4 regions of the Shinella sp. 20P9.1.1 genome follow, and region 1 is predicted to be linked to each of the others. Evidence: riboswitches for the same ligand, from Rfam matches in the RefSeq annotation. Region 1 holds a riboswitch; each other region holds the start of a gene.
The links. A riboswitch is a leader RNA that binds a small molecule or an ion and turns the genes downstream of it on or off. The one in region 1 is predicted to bind cobalamin.
Positions count from the first base shown of each region.

Region 1 (4,588 bases):
TTCGGCGATCACGCCCTTCAGGCGCTCGATGAAGGCGGCAGGCTCGGCAATCGCCGGCAATTCCACAACAAAACTGTCGAACTCGTCGTGATCGTGCTCCTCGCCGTTCTCGTGCTCCAGCTCGTGGTGCGACTTTCGGTTGGCGATATCGTCTTCCGTGCCGACGCCGAGGCCGAGCAGGACAGCGGCGGCGACTTCGCCGTTCTTCGCCTCGATCATCGACGGCTTGCGGGCGATACGCGAGGCGACCTCGTCACGCACGGCAAGCACACCGGCGGCGTCGAGAAGATCCGTCTTGTTGAGGACGATGAGATCGGCGGCGGTGAGCTGGTCTTCGAAGAGTTCTTCCAGCGGGCTTTCGTGGTCGAGATTGTCGTCCTCGACACGCAGCGCGTCCACTTTGTCATGGTCGTCGGCAAAACGGCCGGCGGCGACGGCAGCGCTGTCGACCACGGTAATGACGCCATCGACCGTCACCTGCGTCTTGATTTCCGGCCAGTTGAAGGCGGCGATCAGCGGCTGCGGCAGCGCAAGGCCCGAGGTCTCGATGACGATATGATCGGGACGGTTTTCGCGCTCCAGGAGCTTCGTCATGGTGGGGATGAAGTCATCGGCGACGGTGCAGCAGATGCAGCCGTTGGTGAGTTCGATGATGTCGTCCTCGGTGCAGGCCTCAGCGCCGCAGCCCTTCAGCACGTCGCCATCGACGCCGAGATCGCCGAACTCGTTGATGATGAGCGCGATGCGCTTGCCGCCGGCATTCTGCAGCAGGTTGCGGATCATCGTGGTCTTGCCAGCCCCGAGGAAGCCGGTGATGACGGTGGCGGGGATCTTCTGTTGCAGCATAGGCTCAACCCTTCATTTTCAGCGGCAGTCCGGCCGCGATAAAATAGACTTCCGGTACGAGGGCCGCGACCTGCTGGTGCAGCCGCCCGGCATGGTCGCGAAAGTCACGCGCCATGCGATTTTCCGGCACGATGCCAAGGCCGACTTCGTTCGATACGAAGACAAGACGACCCGGCGCGTCGTTGATGGCCGACAAAAGGCCGGCGAATTCCTGTGTGATATCCCGCTCCTCCAGCATTAGATTGGTGAGCCAGAGCGTCAGGCAATCGATGAGGACCGTCCGGTCCTCGCGCGCCACATCCTTGATGCAGGCCGCGAGCGCAATCGGCTCCTCGTGTGTTTCCCAGCCTTTTCCGCGATCTTCCCGGTGTTTGGCGATGCGTTCGCGCATCTCGTCATCCCAGGCGCGGCCGGTGGCGATATAATGACGCGAAAGGCCGGTCTCGGCGACCAGCCTTTCGGCAAAAGCGGATTTTCCGGAACGCGCACCGCCCAGAACCAGGACGGCTCCGGGCGATGTCTGTTTCATGTCAGGCTGCCCTGGCGATCTTCTCGTTGGCAAAGCCGAGCGAGAGGCCGAGCACGATCCAGAAGAACAGCGTAGTAGCGAGCGCCGCGACGGCAAATTCCGCGCCGAGAACGGCCGGAACGTTGCTGGAAATGTCGGACGGCTGCGGCGCGCCATAGACCTGCGGGGCGGCTAGAAGCACGACACCGGCAACCTTGGAGACGATGCCCGGCTTCAGGAACAGCAGGTAGAGACCCGCCGCCGAAAGCGCGACCGTCGCAACCCACCAGATCTGGCGCTGGGTCAGATCGGCAGCCGGGAAGCCCGGAAGCTCCGGCGGCAGGCCTATGGCCGGCAGCATATGCACGGCAAGCCAGCCGGCAGCCCCCCACAGCGCACCGTTGGCAACGGTGATGGGATTGCCGGAAACGAGGCTGAAGCCGGCGAGCAGCAGAGCAAAGCCGGTGCCCGTGACGAGGTTTGCCAGAAGCGTGCCGGAGAAGCGGCTCATGCCGAACATGATGCCGCCGTCCTCGTGGTCCTCGCCCTCATGGGCATAGGCGACCGAGATAGGCGAGAGCGCCGAGGCGACATCGAGGATCACGGCACCGAGCGAGGAATGCTCCTGCGTCGTGGCAGCACCATCTGATGTCGCGGGCGTGGTGCCGTCGCCGGCCGGGGCGGCTTCACCCTCGAACTCTTCGGCGTGCAGAATCAACGGCACGACTCGGGCCTCCTGGGCGGCCGTCATGAGCACGCCGGAGAACAACCCGGCCACCAGGGCAGCCAGGAGATAACGAACGATCATGTCGAGAACTCCTTAGTGGCAGGGAAAGCCGTAGGAGTGACGCGTGTCGTGTGCCGTGTCGTGCAGCACGGCCGAATTCGCAAGGCCGGCGCCGAAGACGAGGAAGGCGCCGAGCAGCAGGGCGAAAACGCCGGCAACGAGACGATCGTTTGCGGAAAGAACAACAGAAGACGTGGTAGAAACAGCCATGACAACCTCCGTGCAGGCAGCGGGGAAAATTCCCCTGGGCGGGCGATATGCCCTCATTGTCTGGCAGGTCTCCTGGCTCGCAGCGTCCGGCGCGTCAGCGCCTCCGGGTCACCCTCGCCTTCCCAGGTTTTCCGGCAATCACGAGAGGCGGACGATTCGTAGAAAAAGAGGCGTCCAACCCCGGCTATCGTGATGCCACCCAGTGGCTTTTCCGGCTGGTTCTCGTTTCGCGATTTCAGGCACCATTGCCCTTCGCCGCGAACATCCTCCCCTCCGGATGGGCGTCCCTCGCTACTCTACAGTCGCGGGGTCGGCCGTGATTGCAGCGCCCTGATTGGGTCCACCGCGTCACATTCCCATTTACTCCCCGGTCCGTTTCCGGACCAAGGAACCATCCAATATCGCTGATGATTATGCTTCCCGCCCCGGGAAGTCAATCGACCGGCAGCGGCATGGCCTGTGCCAAAACCGCCGTCCGGCCGTCGCAAACTCAATAGCCGGGGATGATCACCACGCCGCCGCCATCGTTGTAATAGCCGTCGTCGCGGTAATAGGGGCCGTCATAGTAGCCATCGACGGGGCCTTCCAGCACGTCGTAGTCGCGCTGCTGGTAGCGGCGCTGGCGATTCTGCCGTGCCTGCCGGGTCTCGGCATATTGCGCGGCCTCGCGCAGCGCGCGGAATTGCTGGCGCGGCAGGTAACCGTCTGCGCGATAGCCGGACGCGCCCTGCCAGGCGGCGATCGCCGCGCGAGAGCGCGGGCCGAAGACGCCGTCGGCACCATAGGTGTTGTAGCCGAGCAGGCTCAGGTAGCGCTGGGCCTGGGCGCGAACGGAGCGGTCCATATAGGTCTCGCGCGGATCGACGACCGGCTCGGCCTTGCGCGTAGCGTCGGCGGTTGCCGCGTCCTCGTCCATCTGCGTTTCCGGCTTGGCGCTCAGGGCGGCGATGCGCTTGCGGGCGTCATCGACATAGCGACCCTGGGGATATTGGTAGAGATAGTCCTTGTAAGCCTTCTCCGAACCATCGGCGACAGCGCCTTGGAACGTCTTGTCTTCCGCACGTTTTGCGGCCGCCGCCTCTTCGACGGCGCGCGCGCCATTGTCGCTGTCGGCGTCCTGCGGCGCGTTTTCACGCGCAGCCGTCGCATCATCTGCGCTATCGGCCGGTTCCTGGCTATCCGCGGGCTTCTGGGCAGCGGCGGCCTCTTCGGCGCGCTTCTCTGCCTCATCGGCAAGACGCGCGGCTTCCGCGGCCTTGGCTTCGGCATCGGCCGCCGCCTTGGCGGCCTCGGCCTTCAGGCGTTCGACTTCCGCAGCCTTCTCTTCGGCGAGCTTGCGGGCAGCGGCGGCCTCCTCCTCGATCTTGGCCTTCTCGGCGGCGGCAACCTTTTCCGCCTCGATGCGCTTGGCCTCGGCTTCCTGGCGGGCGGCCGCTTCCTCTTCGGCACGGGCCTTTTCCGCCGCAGCAGCTTCTTCGGCCTTCTGGCGATCCGCCTCGGCCTTCAAGCGTGCGGCCTCTTCAGCCTTGGCCTTCTCAGCGGCGGCATCCGCCTCCGCCTTCAGGCGCTCGGCTTCAGCGGCCTGCTTTTCGACAACCGCGCGGGCTTCCGCTTCCTTTTGCTCGGCTTCCGCCTTCAGGCGGGCGGCCTCTTCAGCCTTTGCCTTTTCCGCCGCAGCGGCTTCCGCCTTGGCCTTTTCAGCAGCGGCGGCTTCGGTCTTCGCCTTCTCTTCCGCCGCAGCCTTTTCATCGGCAAGCTTGCGGGCGGCGGCGGCTTCCTCGGCCTGCTTGGCCTCGGCTTCAGCCCTCAGGCGCGCGGCCTCCTGCTCGACCTTGGCCTTTTCCGCCTCGGCAGCCTTCTGCGCCGCTTCCGCAGCCTTCTTCGCCTCGGCCGCCTTCAGGGCTTCCTCTTCGGCTTTTTTGGCTTCGGCCGCCTTCTGGGCTTCGTCTGCGGCCTTCTTCGCTTCGGCGGCTTTACGGGTCTCCTCTTCAGCCTTGGTCTTTTCAGCCTCAGCGGCTTTCTGCGCCTCTTCCGCCTGCTTGGCCTCGGCCGCCTTCTTCGCTTCTTCGTCCGCCTTCGCCTTCTCGGCAGCGGCGGCTTCCTCGGCCTTGGCCTTGGCTTCCGCCTCTGCGGTCACGCTCTTGGCAGGCCTCTCCTTGGCGGCGGCCTGCAATTCGGCGATGCGAAGGCGGGCCATGGAGGCGAAGGTGCCGTTGGGATATTGCTTCAGATAACCC
Region 1 is NZ_JBYOLC010000016.1:22,632-27,219, reverse strand. Features, by position in the region: gene cobW (cobalamin biosynthesis protein CobW) at 1-846, opposite strand, end outside; gene cobU (bifunctional adenosylcobinamide kinase/adenosylcobinamide-phosphate guanylyltransferase) at 851-1,375, opposite strand; gene AC27VQ_RS22590 (CbtA family protein) at 1,377-2,162, opposite strand; gene AC27VQ_RS22585 (CbtB domain-containing protein) at 2,175-2,351, opposite strand; cobalamin riboswitch at 2,397-2,762, opposite strand; gene AC27VQ_RS22580 (peptidoglycan-binding domain-containing protein) at 2,842-4,588, opposite strand, start outside.

Region 2 (4,588 bases), on a different contig from region 1:
TATTCCAGCACTTCGAGGTCTGCGGGGGTTTCCTCGACTTGGGCGTCCGTCCAGTCGCTGACCAGCGAGAAATAGATCTCGCCGCGCGGGTTGGCGAGGTAGTGCACCTCGAGATTGCGCACGAGTTCGTCGACATGGTCGCGCTTGGCGATCAGACAGGGCACGACGACGAGCGTGCGCGCATCGTCCGGAATGCCGTCCTTGAATTCGTAGCCGACGAGCCGCGAGGGCGTGACGAAGAAGGTGACGAGCGTGTTGAACAGGCCCGACGCGCCTTCCGAGGCCGGCAGCGCGAAGAGCACCAGCATGATCAGCCAGGCGCCGTTCGGGATATCGAGCTGATCGAGGAAATAGAAGACCGCGATCATCGCCAGAAGCGTCAAGAGGATGTTCGGCCCGGCAATGGCGAACCAGTCGAGCTTGCGGCCGAAGCGCACGATGCGCTGCACGATGGAGGGACGGTAGCCGATACGCTTTTCAAGCTGCTTGCGCTTCTTGCCGACGAGGAAGGCGGCGACATTGGCCTTGTAGTCGAGATCTTCGACATGGGCGGTCGCATCTTCCGCCGTCATGGCGAGCGCGATCTCCGTGACTTCAAGCTCCGTCTTGCCGGAGCGGCGGGCGAAACGCTCGATCGTGTTGCGGTATTTGTTGCGCGAGCCGAAATCGAGGTCGGAATAATCCGAGCCCTGGCGCAGCGCCTCGTCGAGGCGGCTGACACTCTCGAACCAGACGGGCCATTCCGTATCGTCGACGGTGCGCAGGCTCTTGATGAGCGAGCTCATCGTCGCGTTGCCGGAGGACAGGCGGTTGTTTTCCGAGACGATCAGTTCTTCGAGATCACTGCCGCGGCTCTCGATCTTGCGCTCCAGCCACTGGATCACCACACCGGACGCCTGCAGGCCATCCCGCAGCCGGTAGAGCAGCTGCGTGACGAAGGTGTTGTCCTCGACGAAGTTCTCGATCGAGCGCAGATACTGGATGCTCTTTTCGGGATCGTTCAGGCGCACCAGCTCGTCGGCGACGTCATTGGCCTTGAAGCGCATCTTGCGGGAGCGCTCGACACGGCTGGAGATGCGGCGCAGGTTTTCGAGCAGCACGAAGCGGATGAAGGACGGCAGCGCCCAGAGTTCACCGATCTTCAGCGCATCGATCTTCTGGAAACCCTGCACGAAGGCCGTCAAGCTTTCATGCGAGATGTTGCTCTGGGTATGGGCGACGTAGAGCCAGGCCAGCACCAGCGTGCGCGGCACCGCCTGCCCGTCGATCTCGACGGTCGGCAGCTGGCGATAGAAACGGCGCGGGAAGTCGCGGCGGACCTCCTGGATGGCCTCTTCGATGACGTAATAATTGTCGAGCAGCCATTCGGCGGCGGGTGTGATCTGCGCGCCCGACTCCACGTCCTTGGCCGTCGCCTGATAAACGCGGAAGATTTCCTTCTCGTTTTCCTTGTGCCGGGCGCGGAATTCGAAGGGCCGGAAACCGGGCAGCGGCGCGGTCTTGTCGCGCGCCAGCGCCTCGCCGCATTCGGCCAGCTCCTCCAGCGTCAGATAGGTGGCGCGGATCGAATCGTTATAGTCGATCTGCTTGGCGTCTGCGTCGCGGGCGGCGTGCGGCGTATTATGAAGGGACATATTTCTTAATCTGGATCCGGCCATGTTGAGCCATCCGGCAAAGGCCTGTGCGCCGGAGGGTTTTTTGCGGGCAGGTTTCGTCTCTGTGCCGCGATCAGCCATGACACCATGCGACGCCCTCATGGCGCTGACGGAAAGAACATGGCTCAGGCGACACGCTGATTGGCATCCTGGCCGCGTGGTGCATGAAAACGGCATTTTTTAGCCGTAAGGACAGAGACTTGCAACATCTGAGCGTATCGGGATGGCTCGGCATTGGCCCTCATCTGCGGTTTTGGTGAATCACGCCCTCGCCGGCGAGATGAGCGAGGGGCAGGAGGCAGGCGGAAGCCCAAATGCATTGCTGAGAAAAAAGTTCCGGGCCTGTGCATCGTGTTCCCGCATCCTTGACTTACTTACCGCGTCACGCCAGTCTCCGGCCGTCAGGGTCTTCCGAGTCGCATGCGGCTCGGAGGCTAAGAGGGAAGCCGGTGCGATGCTCCAAGGAGGATCAAGACCGGCGCTGCCCCCGCAACTGTGAACGGCGAGCCGATGTCGCTCCATGCCACTGGTGTGAACCACCGGGAAGGCGAGACAAAGGCAATGACCCGCAAGCCAGGAGACCTGCCCTGACACGTCTGTAACGTCCATGGGCGGGGTGTCCCAAGGGTGCGCTTGTTGTCGCCCGCGGGCGAGTTTTTCAGCAGCGTGCGTCCGGTCATCCCCCAATTTTCAATTGGGGAAAAAGAAATGTTTCAATTCACCGATATCCAGCCGTCCGGCACCGGCAAGCCGGAATCCGTCTTCATCTCCTGGCTGCTCTGGCAACCGCGCGGCGCCGATCTTCCGGTCGAGGCGCTGAAGGAGGTGGACAAGCTTGCCCGTTGCCAAAGCGCCGACCCTGACATCATCCGCCTCAAGGCGCTGTTCGCCTCGCTTGCTGGGGCGAATGAACCGATGCACTAGGGCCAAACCACATAAAGATATATTGACATAAAGATATCTTTATGTGAACTCCGATGCAGACGATACTGCATCGGAGGGTTTCCCCATGGCCACTTCCCACCTGGACGACCTGTTCGGCCCCGAACAGCCGAAGCGGGACGGTCGCGAGATCCGCGCCGCCCTCGAAGCCGCCGCCCGCGAACGCATTCTCGTGCTCGACGGCGCCATGGGCACGGAAATCCAGACGCTGAAACTGGTCGAGGACGATTTCCGCGGCGACCGTTTCGGCGATTGCGCCTGCCACCAGCAGGGCAACAACGATCTGCTGACGCTGACCCAGCCCGGCGCCATCGAGGACATCCACTATCGCTACGCGCTCGCCGGCGCCGATATTTTGGAAACCAACACCTTCTCCTCCACCACCATCGCCCAGGCGGACTATGGCATGGAGGACATGGTCTATGAGCTGAACCGCGACGGCGCGCGCCTTGCCCGCCGCGCCGGCCTGCGTGCCCAGCAAAAGGACGGCCGACGCCGCTTCGTCGCCGGTGCGCTCGGCCCGACCAACCGCACCGCCTCCATCTCGCCCGACGTCAACAATCCCGGCTACCGTGCCGTGACCTTCGACGATCTCAGGATCGCCTATGCCGAACAGCTGCGCGGCCTCATCGACGGCGGTGCCGACATCATCCTGATCGAGACGATCTTCGACACGCTGAACGCCAAGGCCGCGATCTTCGCCACGCGCGAGGTCTTCGAGGAAAAGGGCATCGACCTGCCCGTCATGATCTCGGGCACCATCACCGACCTTTCCGGCCGCACGCTGTCCGGCCAGACGCCGGAGGCTTTCTGGAATTCCGTGCGCCATGCCGATCCCTTCTCCATCGGCCTCAACTGCGCACTCGGGGCCAATGCCATGCGCGCCCACCTCGCCGAGATTTCCTCCGTGGCGCAAACCTTCGTCTGCGCCTATCCCAATGCCGGCCTGCCCAACGCCTTCGGCCAGTATGACGAGACGCCGGACGAGATGGCCGCCCAGATCGAAGGGTTCATGCGCGACGGCCTGGTCAATATCGTCGGCGGCTGCTGCGGCTCGACGCCGGACCATATCCGCGCCATCGCCGAGGCGGCGTCGCGCCACAAGCCGCGCCAGATCCCGGATATTCCGCGCCACATGCGCCTTTCCGGCCTCGAACCCTTCACGCTGACCGAAGCCATTCCCTTCGTGAATGTCGGCGAGCGCACCAATGTCACGGGCTCGGCGAAATTCCGCAAGCTGATCACGGCGGGCGACTATGCAGCCGCTCTCGACGTCGCGCGCGACCAGGTGGCGAACGGCGCGCAGATCATCGACATCAACATGGACGAGGGCCTGATCGATTCCGCCAAGGCGATGGTGGAATATCTCAACCTCATCGCCGCCGAGCCCGATATCGCCCGTGTTCCCGTGATGATCGACAGTTCGAAATGGGAGGTGATCGAGGCCGGCCTGAAATGCGTGCAGGGCAAGCCGCTGGTCAATTCCATCTCGCTGAAGGAAGGCGAAGAGGCCTTCCTGCACCATGCCAAACTGGTGCGCGCCTATGGTGCCGCCGTCGTCGTCATGGCCTTCGACGAGAAAGGGCAGGCTGACACCAAGGCGCGCAAGGTGGAAATCTGCACCCGCGCCTACACGCTGCTCACCGAAATCGCCGGCCTTGCGCCGGAAGATATCGTCTTCGACCCCAATATCTTCGCGGTGGCGACCGGCATCGAGGAGCACGACAACTACGGCGTCGATTTCATCGAGGCGACCGCCGAGATCACCGCTACCCTGCCGCATGTCCATATCTCGGGCGGCGTCTCCAACCTCTCCTTCTCCTTCCGCGGCAACGAGCCAGTGCGCGAGGCGATGCACGCCGTCTTCCTCTACCACGCCATCCAGGCGGGCATGGACATGGGCATCGTCAATGCCGGCCAGCTCGCCGTCTATGACACGATCGAGCCGGACCTGCGCGAGGCCTGCGAGGACGTGGTGCTGAACCGCGTGC
Region 2 is NZ_JBYOLC010000008.1:196,203-200,790, reverse strand. Features, by position in the region: gene AC27VQ_RS15880 (glycoside hydrolase family 94 protein) at 1-1,634, opposite strand, end outside; cobalamin riboswitch at 2,043-2,259, shown strand; gene AC27VQ_RS15875 (hypothetical protein) at 2,364-2,579, shown strand; gene metH (methionine synthase) at 2,665-4,588, shown strand, end outside.
Region 2: it holds a riboswitch for cobalamin, as region 1 does, so the genes downstream of both, AC27VQ_RS15875 (hypothetical protein) here and AC27VQ_RS22585 (CbtB domain-containing protein) in region 1, are expected to answer to the same signal.

Region 3 (4,588 bases), on a different contig from region 1:
GACCGCCGGCCCGCCATCGAGGACCAGCTCCAGCTTCGCGCCGAAATCGTCGGCGACATGGCGGGCCGTGGTCGGGCTGATGCGGCCGGATGTGTTAGCGCTGGGCGCGGCGAGCGGCTTGCCGAAGGCGGCGAGCAGCCGGCTGGCAAACCCCTTGGGAATGCGGATGCCGACAGTATCGAGCCCGGCGCGCGCCAGCGGATGGATGGCGCTCTCCGGCCGGATCGGCAGCACCAGCGTCAGCGGCCCCGGCCAGAAGGCTTCGGCGATCTTTCGCGACAGCGGGTCGAACACCGCATGTCTCTCCGCCATGGCGAGATCGGCCATATGGCAGATCAGCGGATTGAAGCGCGGCCGGCCCTTCATGTCATAGATGCGGGTGATGGCGAGCGGATTGGTGGCGTCGGCGGCCAGGCCATAGACCGTCTCGGTGGGAATGGCGACCGGCACGCCGCGGCCGAGCGTTGCGGTGGCGCGCGCCAGCGCTTCCTCCGCATCCGTGCGCGTATCAACGATATCAGCCATCTCGCCCTTCCGTCTTTGCCGCTTCCTTTACAGCGCTTTGTCGGCAAATGCCAAGAGTTCGGCGGATGGCTAAAATTCGAACGGCCGGATTAGAGCGGCCGAAAGACCGGGCTGTTACGGTCAGGGTGAAAAGTCCCGCAAGCAGGTCCGCATCTGAATGGCTAACAGGAAATCCTCGACCACCGACGTCGCCTTGCGCGTTGCAACGGCCATGAAGCAGATGGGCATAGACGGCCTGCCGCGCAATTACGAACTGGTCTATGAGGCCTATGCCGGCAGCAACCCGGATCTCGTGCGCGACTTCATCGCGCTCGGCAAATACAAGACCCAGGCCGCGCTCGACGAACTCGGCAGGAAATACCTGCCGCACCAGCACGAGGCGAGCGTGCTGCAACGCTCGGCCGGCGCGATCAGCAGCGAGATGAGCAATTTCATGGACCTGCTCAGCCAGGAACGCTCCTCGCTCAACGATTACGGCCGCCTGATCGGCGAGGCGTCGCAGGTGATCGGCAGCGTCGGCGGTGCACTCGGCAGCTCGCTCGAAGCTCTGCAGCGCGCCACCGAACAGCGCGTCACCCACACCGCCGAGATGGCCGAGAAGGTCGCCGCGCAATCGGCCACCATGGACGGCATCCAGAAGGAAATGGCGGAATTCGAGGCGATGAAGTTCGTCGACCCGCCGACCAGGCTCGGCAACCGCCGTGCCTTCAACAAGGCTCTCGCCCGCGTCTATGCGAACCCCTCCCTGCCGATGCTCTGCGGCGTCGTCGTGGCGGAAGTAGACGCCGAACGCCGCTTCTCGCCGGCCCAGATAGAGGCGCTGTCCGACCATCTCGTGACCTTCTACGGCGGCCTCATCCGCCAGGCCTTCCCGTCAAACGACCTCGCCGTGCGTTTCGACGGCCTGCGCTTCGGTTTCCTGTTCAACACTTCGGATGAGGGGGAGGTGGAGCGGCTGATCGATCTGCTGCGCGCCGCCTTCCAGACGGTGGCGCTGCGCGATCCGCGCACCAACCGCAATCTCGGCCATCTTACCCTGTCGGCCGGTGTCTGCATGTCGGATCGCGCCGAAAGCGCGCTGGACCTGTCCTCGGCCTGCGAGCGGGCGCTTCTGGAGGCGAAGGCATCCGGCGGTGACCAGATCGTCGTCTACGGTCGCGGCGACGAGGTGCCGGCGGGCAAGGAGTGGATGCTGTATAGAGCGTGAAAAGCAATTCCAGCAAAAGTGTGAAGCGGTTTTGCGTCCGGAAAACTTAAAGCGCGCTGATGATCTTGCGCAGCGCCTCGTTGCGGGCGCCGAGCATCAGTACGTTCTTCATGGCGAGCTTGGGATCATCCGTGCGGAAGATCACGCCGTTGCCGCGCACCTTGCGATCGATCGTCAGGCGGCCTTCGTGGTCCGTCGGCGTGATGGCGACGGCGAAATACATGCGGCTCTGCTTTTTCGAAATGCCGGCGAAGAACTGCTCTTCCTCGCCGATCTCGGCAAAGAAATTGGCCATGTAGAAGGCCCATTGCACGTTCTGGAAATCCGCGAAACTCGAATTGGCCACCGTGATGTGGCAGTAGCCGAGATGCGGCGTTTCGGCGAGCGTGCGGTGGAAGATCAGCTTCGGAAACTGGATCGAGCGGTGAAACCCGTTGATGCGGTCGTGGGTGACGGAGCCGGCGCGTTCCAGCTTGCGGCCCGTGCGCTCGGCCACCTCCTCGTAGGACAGGTAGCGCTTCTCGCTCGGGCTCCAGCTGTCGGGGGTGCGGTCGATGCGGCCGGTGCGCAGGAATTCCGTATGCACGGCGGATTTCGGCGGGTTCGCGCGCTTGTAGGCGACGGCGTCGTAGTATCGAAACTTCGTCTGCTGCTGCACGCCCGGCGCTCCATGTTCGCGCGGCACTCCGTGCTCGCGCCCTGATCGCGGAAGTTTATGGAAACGCCGTTAAGCATTCCTTTCCGTTCGGACCCTCAATCCTTGCAGGGCGGTTTCGATGGTCGCAATATGACAACTTGCCTCTTTAGCGCCCAGCTTGCCTGCTCTCGCGCCTCTACGCATGATTAAAAGGCATATTATATTGATATAAATCGACAAATGTCGTTTCTAAAAGACTCTCATTCATTTTTCGACTGTCGTCAAATCATGAAGTCACGTCGTTTTTTGGCATGTCGAACGACGATTCTTGCGGTTAGATAAAGACACTCAAGGTGTCGCCTTCTAGGGAGGGCGGAGAATTGGGAAGCCGGTCAGATTCCGGCGCTGCCCCCGCAACGGTGTTGGAGAAAACGCGGCACAAAGCCACTGGACGGACTGTCTGGGAAGGCGCCGCATCGGTCCGCAGGTCCTGTCCTGCAATGACCACTCCTCAGCCCGGAAACCAGCCTGGAGAAAAGATCGTGACTGGCTGCGGCGGGCGGCCGGGAAGCGTGCACGCCGGGCGTTTTCACGCCCGGATGCCGTCTCCTCCGTGCGCCTCATCCCCAAACTGGACCTATGAGGATTGCCATGGATATCCGCAGCGACGTGCTCCGCAAGCTCAAGAACCGGCGTGAAGGCCACAGCCTCGAACAGGCCTTCTACATCGACCCCGACCATTACAAGCTCGACATGGAGACGATCTGGTATCGCGACTGGCTGTTCATCGGCCATGACTGCGAAATCCCGAAGGCCGGCAATTATTTTACCGTGCAGGTCGGCGATTATCCCGTCGTCATCACCCGCGATCGCTCGGGCACGATCCGCGCGCTGCACAATTCCTGCCGCCACCGCGGCTCGCGCGTCTGCACCCAGCACAAGGGCACCTCGGCCAAGCTCGTCTGTCCCTATCACCAGTGGACCTACGAGCTCGACGGTTCGCTGCTCTTCGCCCGCCACATGGCGGAGGATTTCGACAGGACGCAGCATAGCCTGAAACCGATCCATTGCGAGACCCTCGGCGGCTACATCTTCATCTGCCTCGCCGACGAAACCCCGGATTTCTCCGCCTTCCGTGCCAATGCCGAACCCTATCTTGCGCGCCACCGGCTCGGCGAAACCAAGGTCGCCTTCGAAAGCACGATCATCGAGAAGGGCAACTGGAAGCTCGTCTGGGAAAACAACCGCGAGTGCTATCACTGCGCCGCCAACCATCCCGAACTCTGCCGCACCTATCCGGAAGCACCGACTGCGACGGGCGTGCAGGGCGCCAAGGACGACCCTGTGATTGCCGCGCATTGGGCGAAATGCGAAGCATCCGGCCTGCCGAGCGAGTTCCGCATGTCGCCGACCGGCCAGTTCCGCGCGGCCCGCATGCCGCTCATCCAGGATGCCGAGAGCTACACCATGTCCGGTGCGCGCGCCGTCCAGCGCCCGCTGTCGAACGACGTGCAGGAAAGTGGCATCGGCACGCTGCTGCTCTTCCACTATCCGACGACGTGGAACCATGTGCTGGCCGATCATGCCATTACCTTCCGCGTCCTGCCGCTCGGCCCCGAGCTGACGCAGGTCACGACCAAGTGGCTGGTCAACAAGGATGCCGTCGAGGGTGTCGATTACCGGCTCGACGAGCTCACCCATGTCTGGACCGAGACCAACGATCAGGACCGCCAGATCGTCGAGGAAAACGCTTTCGGCATTCGCTCGCCGGCTTACCAGCCTGGCCCCTATTCCCCGGAGGACGAGGGCGGCGTCATGCAGTTCGTCGAATGGTATTCGAATTTCATGATCGACCGGCTGGACAACAAGCAACCGATGTCGCGGGTGGCCTGACATGACGATTTCGAGCCATTTCCGCCATTTCGACGAACTTCACCCCTGGCACGATCGCCATAACCTGCTTGAATGCATCGCCGCGACCGTGGAGACGGCCGATGTGATGACGTTCACCTTCAGCTCCGATCAGAAGAACTGGTTCCGCTATCTGCCGGGCCAGTTCGTCACGCTGGAACTGCCGGTGTCGGAAGACGAGCCTGTCATGCGCACCTACACGCTCTCCTCGACACCTTCGCGGCCCTTCTCCGTCGCCGTGACGGTGAAAGCGCAGAAGAACTCGATCGGCACGCGCTGGATGTTCGATCATCTGCGCCCCGGCATGA
Region 3 is NZ_JBYOLC010000018.1:27,194-31,781, reverse strand. Features, by position in the region: gene AC27VQ_RS23490 (L-threonylcarbamoyladenylate synthase) at 1-525, opposite strand, end outside; gene AC27VQ_RS23485 (diguanylate cyclase domain-containing protein) at 683-1,732, shown strand; gene AC27VQ_RS23480 (DUF6656 family protein) at 1,779-2,390, opposite strand; cobalamin riboswitch at 2,704-2,915, shown strand; gene AC27VQ_RS23475 (aromatic ring-hydroxylating oxygenase subunit alpha) at 3,021-4,262, shown strand; gene AC27VQ_RS23470 (FAD-binding oxidoreductase) at 4,264-4,588, shown strand, end outside.
Region 3: it holds a riboswitch for cobalamin, as region 1 does, so the genes downstream of both, AC27VQ_RS23475 (aromatic ring-hydroxylating oxygenase subunit alpha) here and AC27VQ_RS22585 (CbtB domain-containing protein) in region 1, are expected to answer to the same signal.

Region 4 (4,588 bases), on a different contig from region 1:
ATCGAGCCGACGATGGAAACCATGGTCGCCGTCATCAGCGCGGAAATGGCGATCAGCACGACATAGACCCGGCGCACGGGAATGCCGAGCGAGGCGGCCGATTCCGTGCCGAAGGTGAAGGCATCGAGCGCGCGGGCGTGCCACAGGCACACGAGAAGCCCGAGGATCGCTACCGGCAGCGCCAGCCAGACATCCGGCCAGCGCACGCCCGAGAGATTGCCGAGCAGCCAGAACATGATACCGCGTGCCTGCTCCGCGCTCGCCGCCTTGGTGACGATGAAGGAGGTGAGCGCGTTAAAGAGTTGCGAGCCCGCGATGCCGGCCAGGATGATTGCGCTCGTGCCGCGCCCGGCGCGCAAGGCGAGCGCGCTGACGAGGCCGAAAGCGACGAGCGCGCCGAGGAAGGCGCCGGCCGGCAGCGTTAGGGCACCGGCCCCGATACCGAGAATCGCCACGCTGACGGCACCGGTCGAAGCGCCGGCGGAGATGCCGAGAATATAGGGATCGGCCAGCGCATTGCGCAGCAGCGATTGCAGGATGACGCCGCAGAGCGCCAGGGCCGAGCCGCAGCAGGCAGCCACCATCGCCCGGCTCAGCCGGTAGTTCCAGATGATGCCCTCGTCGATCGGCTCCAGCGGGTAGCCTGCATGCCAGAGGCGGTTGGCCACCGTCTTGGCGACCACGTCGAGAGGGATGGCCGTCTCGCCGACTGCGGCGCCGACGCCGAGCGCAAACAGCAACAGAAGGAGCGCCGCGAAAGCGGCGCCCGTCCGAAGCAGGATGGGACGATCGGAGATCACTTGGCCAAACCAGCCTTTTCAATAGCATCGGCCAGACGCTCGATGCCTTCGATGGTACGGATCGTCGGGTTCATCGCCTGAGCGTCCATGTCGAAGACATAGTTGCTCTTCACCGCCGGCATGAGGCTTGCGACCGGGTCGGTCTTCAGGAAGTCGAGCTTCGCCTCAAGGCTGTCGAGCGGATAGCGGCGGCGCTCCATCGAGCCCGCGACGATCATCGTCGGCGCGGCCTTGGCGATGGTTTCCCAGCCGACGGTCGGCCATTCGTCCTCGGTCTTGATGATGTTTTCGATGCCGAGCGCCGACATGATGTAGCCCGGCGCGCCGTTCTTGCCGGCGACATAGGGATCGGCATCGGCGGCGCTGGAGAACCAGAAGACGGCCGAGAGCCTGTCCTTGGCGGCGGCAACCTTGGCACGGGCCGCCTCTTCGCGTGCCTTCAGCGCGGCAACGACCTCTTCGCCCTTGTCCTGGATATCGTAGATCTGCGCCATCTCGCGGATCTCCTGATAGACCAGCTCCATGGTGAAGACCTGATGGCGGACGCCGTCGCTGGCCGCGCTGTTTTCCTTGCCGACGCAATCGGACGGCGAGGTGTAGACGGGAATGCCGAGCTCCTCGAACTGCTCGGGCTTGGCAACGACGCCTTCCGGCCCGACCTGCCACTGGAACTGCACCGTGACGATATCCGGCTTCTTGGCGAGCACGCTTTCGAAGCTCGGCTCGTTGTCGGCCAGACGGTCGATCCTGGCGTTGACGTCTTCATAGCCCTTGATGACCGGGCCGACCCACAGCGCCGTGCCCACCACCTTGTCGGCCAGGCCGAGCATGTAGAGGATTTCGGTCGAGCTCTGGCCAATCGAAACGGTCTGCGTCGGCGCCTTCTGGAAGGTGACCGGGCGGCCGCAATTCTGCAGCGTCAGCGGATACTGCGTCTCGGCGGCCTGGGCCGTGCCGGAGGCGATGAGGGTTACCGCGCCGGCAAGGGCGGAAGCGAGGGATGCGGCGCGCAGGGCCGCGGAAAACAAGGTCATGGATTTCTCCCGGAGAGTGAAGGCGTGCGGGCTCAGCCGATGGACCACGAAGGGCGCACCGAATGCGGTCGGGAGAAAACGATTAGGGGTCTGCCGCGGGCGGCAGTCTGGCTCGTCATGGCGTCTCCTGTTCCGGGCTTCCCCGCCCGTGACTTGGATCTGGAGTGCATGGCAAGCAGCACTCTCGGCTCTGACGGCAGGTCTCCTGGCTCACGGATATCTGCTGCCTGTCTGCCTTCCCGTGCAAACGCACAGTGGCATGACGCGAGACGCGTCACGAGGACAGGCGGCAATCCGCCTACAGTTGCGGGGGCAGCCACGGAATGGGTCCCTGTTGGGTCATCCGCACCGTGTTCCCTATTAATCCCCTGGGAGTCATCCTTCGGGGAACCGTCGTCCCATCCTTAGTCCGCACCGTTCGGCGGCGTCAAGGTGACGGTGAAAATCAGCTTTCGAAATCCCCGAAGACATCCTGCAGGCGTGTCAGCCGGTCGACACGCTCGCTCACCTCGTCGCCCATCTCGACGATGATGTTGCTCAACATGAGATCCATCACCGCCGTCATGGTCGCGGCGCCATCCCAAAGCGGCCCGTGCGAGCCGGGCACGATGAGGCAGATGTCGGAGACTTCCGGCCCCCAGGGGCAGAATTCATCGGTCAGCAGCACGACCTTCACGCCGGCCCGCCGGGCTTCCAGCGCCAGCGGCCGGGCCTTGGCGGCAAAGCGGCGTACGTCGTGCAGGAAGAGCAGCCGCCCCTCGACGGAGCCGTCGAGCACTTCGGCATAGGTGCCGTTGACGCCGTCGACGAATTGCACGCGCGGGCGGGTGTAGGAGAGCTGGCTTGCAAAATACTGCGCGATGCCGCGCACGTTCTGATAGGCGGCGACATAGACCTCCGTCGCGCCGATCAGCGCGTCGATCGTCTGCTGCCATTCCGGCGCGGTCGTGATGGCGTAAATCTCGCCGAGATTGTCGATCTGCTGCTGGATGAGCCCGGCGAGCAGCTTGCCGTCCTTGCGGTCCTGCTCCAATCGCCCGACCTGTCCCTTGACCTGCCAGGCGGGGTTGGAACTGCCGCGGCGCAGCTCGCTCTTCAGCTCGTCGAGCCCGTCGAAACCCATGCGGCGCAGATAGCGGCCGATGGTCATGGGCGAGAGTTCCAAGCGCTGGGCGATCGACCGCGCCGTCTCGAAGGGCAGCTCGGCGATGTTGCGCTCGATGTAATGGGCGATCAGCTTGTCGGATTTGGACCGCCTGAGGTCGTCGGACTGAACGAGCTTCAGAATGCGTTTCGACACGTCGCCCCTCTCTTCGAAATCCCGCCCGTCCAAAGACGGGCGGGTATCAACCGCACTCACACCGGGCTCATTGCGCCGTCTTGACCCGCGTCCAGACACGGTCCACCTGACGCAGGGCCGGACCCAGATCCTCGAATATCTGGAGACGTGCCATCGTCTCGGCCGGCGGGTTGATTTCCTTGCTATTCTTGATCTTTTCCGGGGTCAATTCCCGCGCCGGCACGTTGGCGGTGCCGTTGGTCTGCTGCGAGACGTTGAGAGCGACGATTTCCGGGCGCGTATAGAACTGGAGGAACTTGATCGCGTTGTCCTTGTTCGGCGCGGTTTTCAGCACGCAGATATCCTCCTGGTACATGGTCGCCCCCTCCTCGGGGATCACGTAGCCGAGGTCCTTTTCATTGGCGAAGATATCCACCATCGCACCGACGAAGGCGTGCCCGGCCGCCACGTCGCCCGCTTGCACCATCGGACGCTCGTCATAGGTGAAGGCCGCCACATCCGGCTTCATGGCGATGATCGTGTCCGCCGCCTGCTGCAATTCGGCCGGGTCCGTCGAGTTGATCTTGTGGCCGTTCAGGATGAGGCCGACCGCCAGCACTTCGCGCATGTCGTCGAGCAGGGTGAATTTCAGGCCCTTGGCCTTCACGGTCTCGATCAGGTCCTTCCAGCCCGTGATATCCTTGCCGAGCACCTTGCGGTTGTACATGATGCCGACCGAACCCCAGGCATAGGGCAGGCAATATTCACCGTTCGGGTCGCTCTTGGCGCGCAGGAAGGCCGGATCGATATTCTTGAAGCCTTCATATTTGTTGATGTCGGTCTTCTCCAGAAGATCGAGCTTGGCCATGATGTCCTGCATATGCACGGACGGGAAGACGATGTCATAGCCCGTGGCGCCGCCCTGGATCTTGGCCAGCATTTCCTCGTTGGAGGAATAGGTCGAGAGGTTGACCTTGATCGAGGTTTCCTCCTCGAACTTCTTCAAGACCTCCGGATTGATATATTCGCCCCAGTTATAGACGTTGAGCTCGGCGGCGCTGGCCATGCCCGTCGTGGCCATGAGCACGGCGAGCGAAAAAGCGGCGCGGCGAAAGCCGGACAGACCGGCATCATGCGATTTCGGCATCGAATAGTCTCCTCTGATGGTTTGGCCCGTCGTGGCCCCGGCGCTTTCCTTTGCACCGTCTTTCCCGTCCCGGCTTCTTTCGGCCGTTGACTTGGATGAACAAATGGTATCCAGATATCTAAATCGCACAAGCGTTATTTTTATAACATTAATGGGGAACGACGATGCGAGATTCCATAGTCCGCCTGGAAAAGGCGGCGAAGGCCTTTGCCACGCCCGAGGGACAGACCGTGACGGCGCTGGACGCGATCGACCTCGATGTCATCAGCAACGAGTTCCTGACGCTGCTCGGACCATCGGGCTGCGGCAAGACCACCCTGCTCCAGGC
Region 4 is NZ_JBYOLC010000001.1:265,423-270,010, reverse strand. Features, by position in the region: gene AC27VQ_RS01215 (FecCD family ABC transporter permease) at 1-800, opposite strand, end outside; gene AC27VQ_RS01210 (ABC transporter substrate-binding protein) at 797-1,834, opposite strand; cobalamin riboswitch at 2,013-2,244, opposite strand; gene AC27VQ_RS01205 (MurR/RpiR family transcriptional regulator) at 2,280-3,134, opposite strand; gene AC27VQ_RS01200 (polyamine ABC transporter substrate-binding protein) at 3,202-4,194, opposite strand; gene AC27VQ_RS01195 (ABC transporter ATP-binding protein) at 4,425-4,588, shown strand, end outside.
Region 4: it holds a riboswitch for cobalamin, as region 1 does, so the genes downstream of both, AC27VQ_RS01210 (ABC transporter substrate-binding protein) here and AC27VQ_RS22585 (CbtB domain-containing protein) in region 1, are expected to answer to the same signal.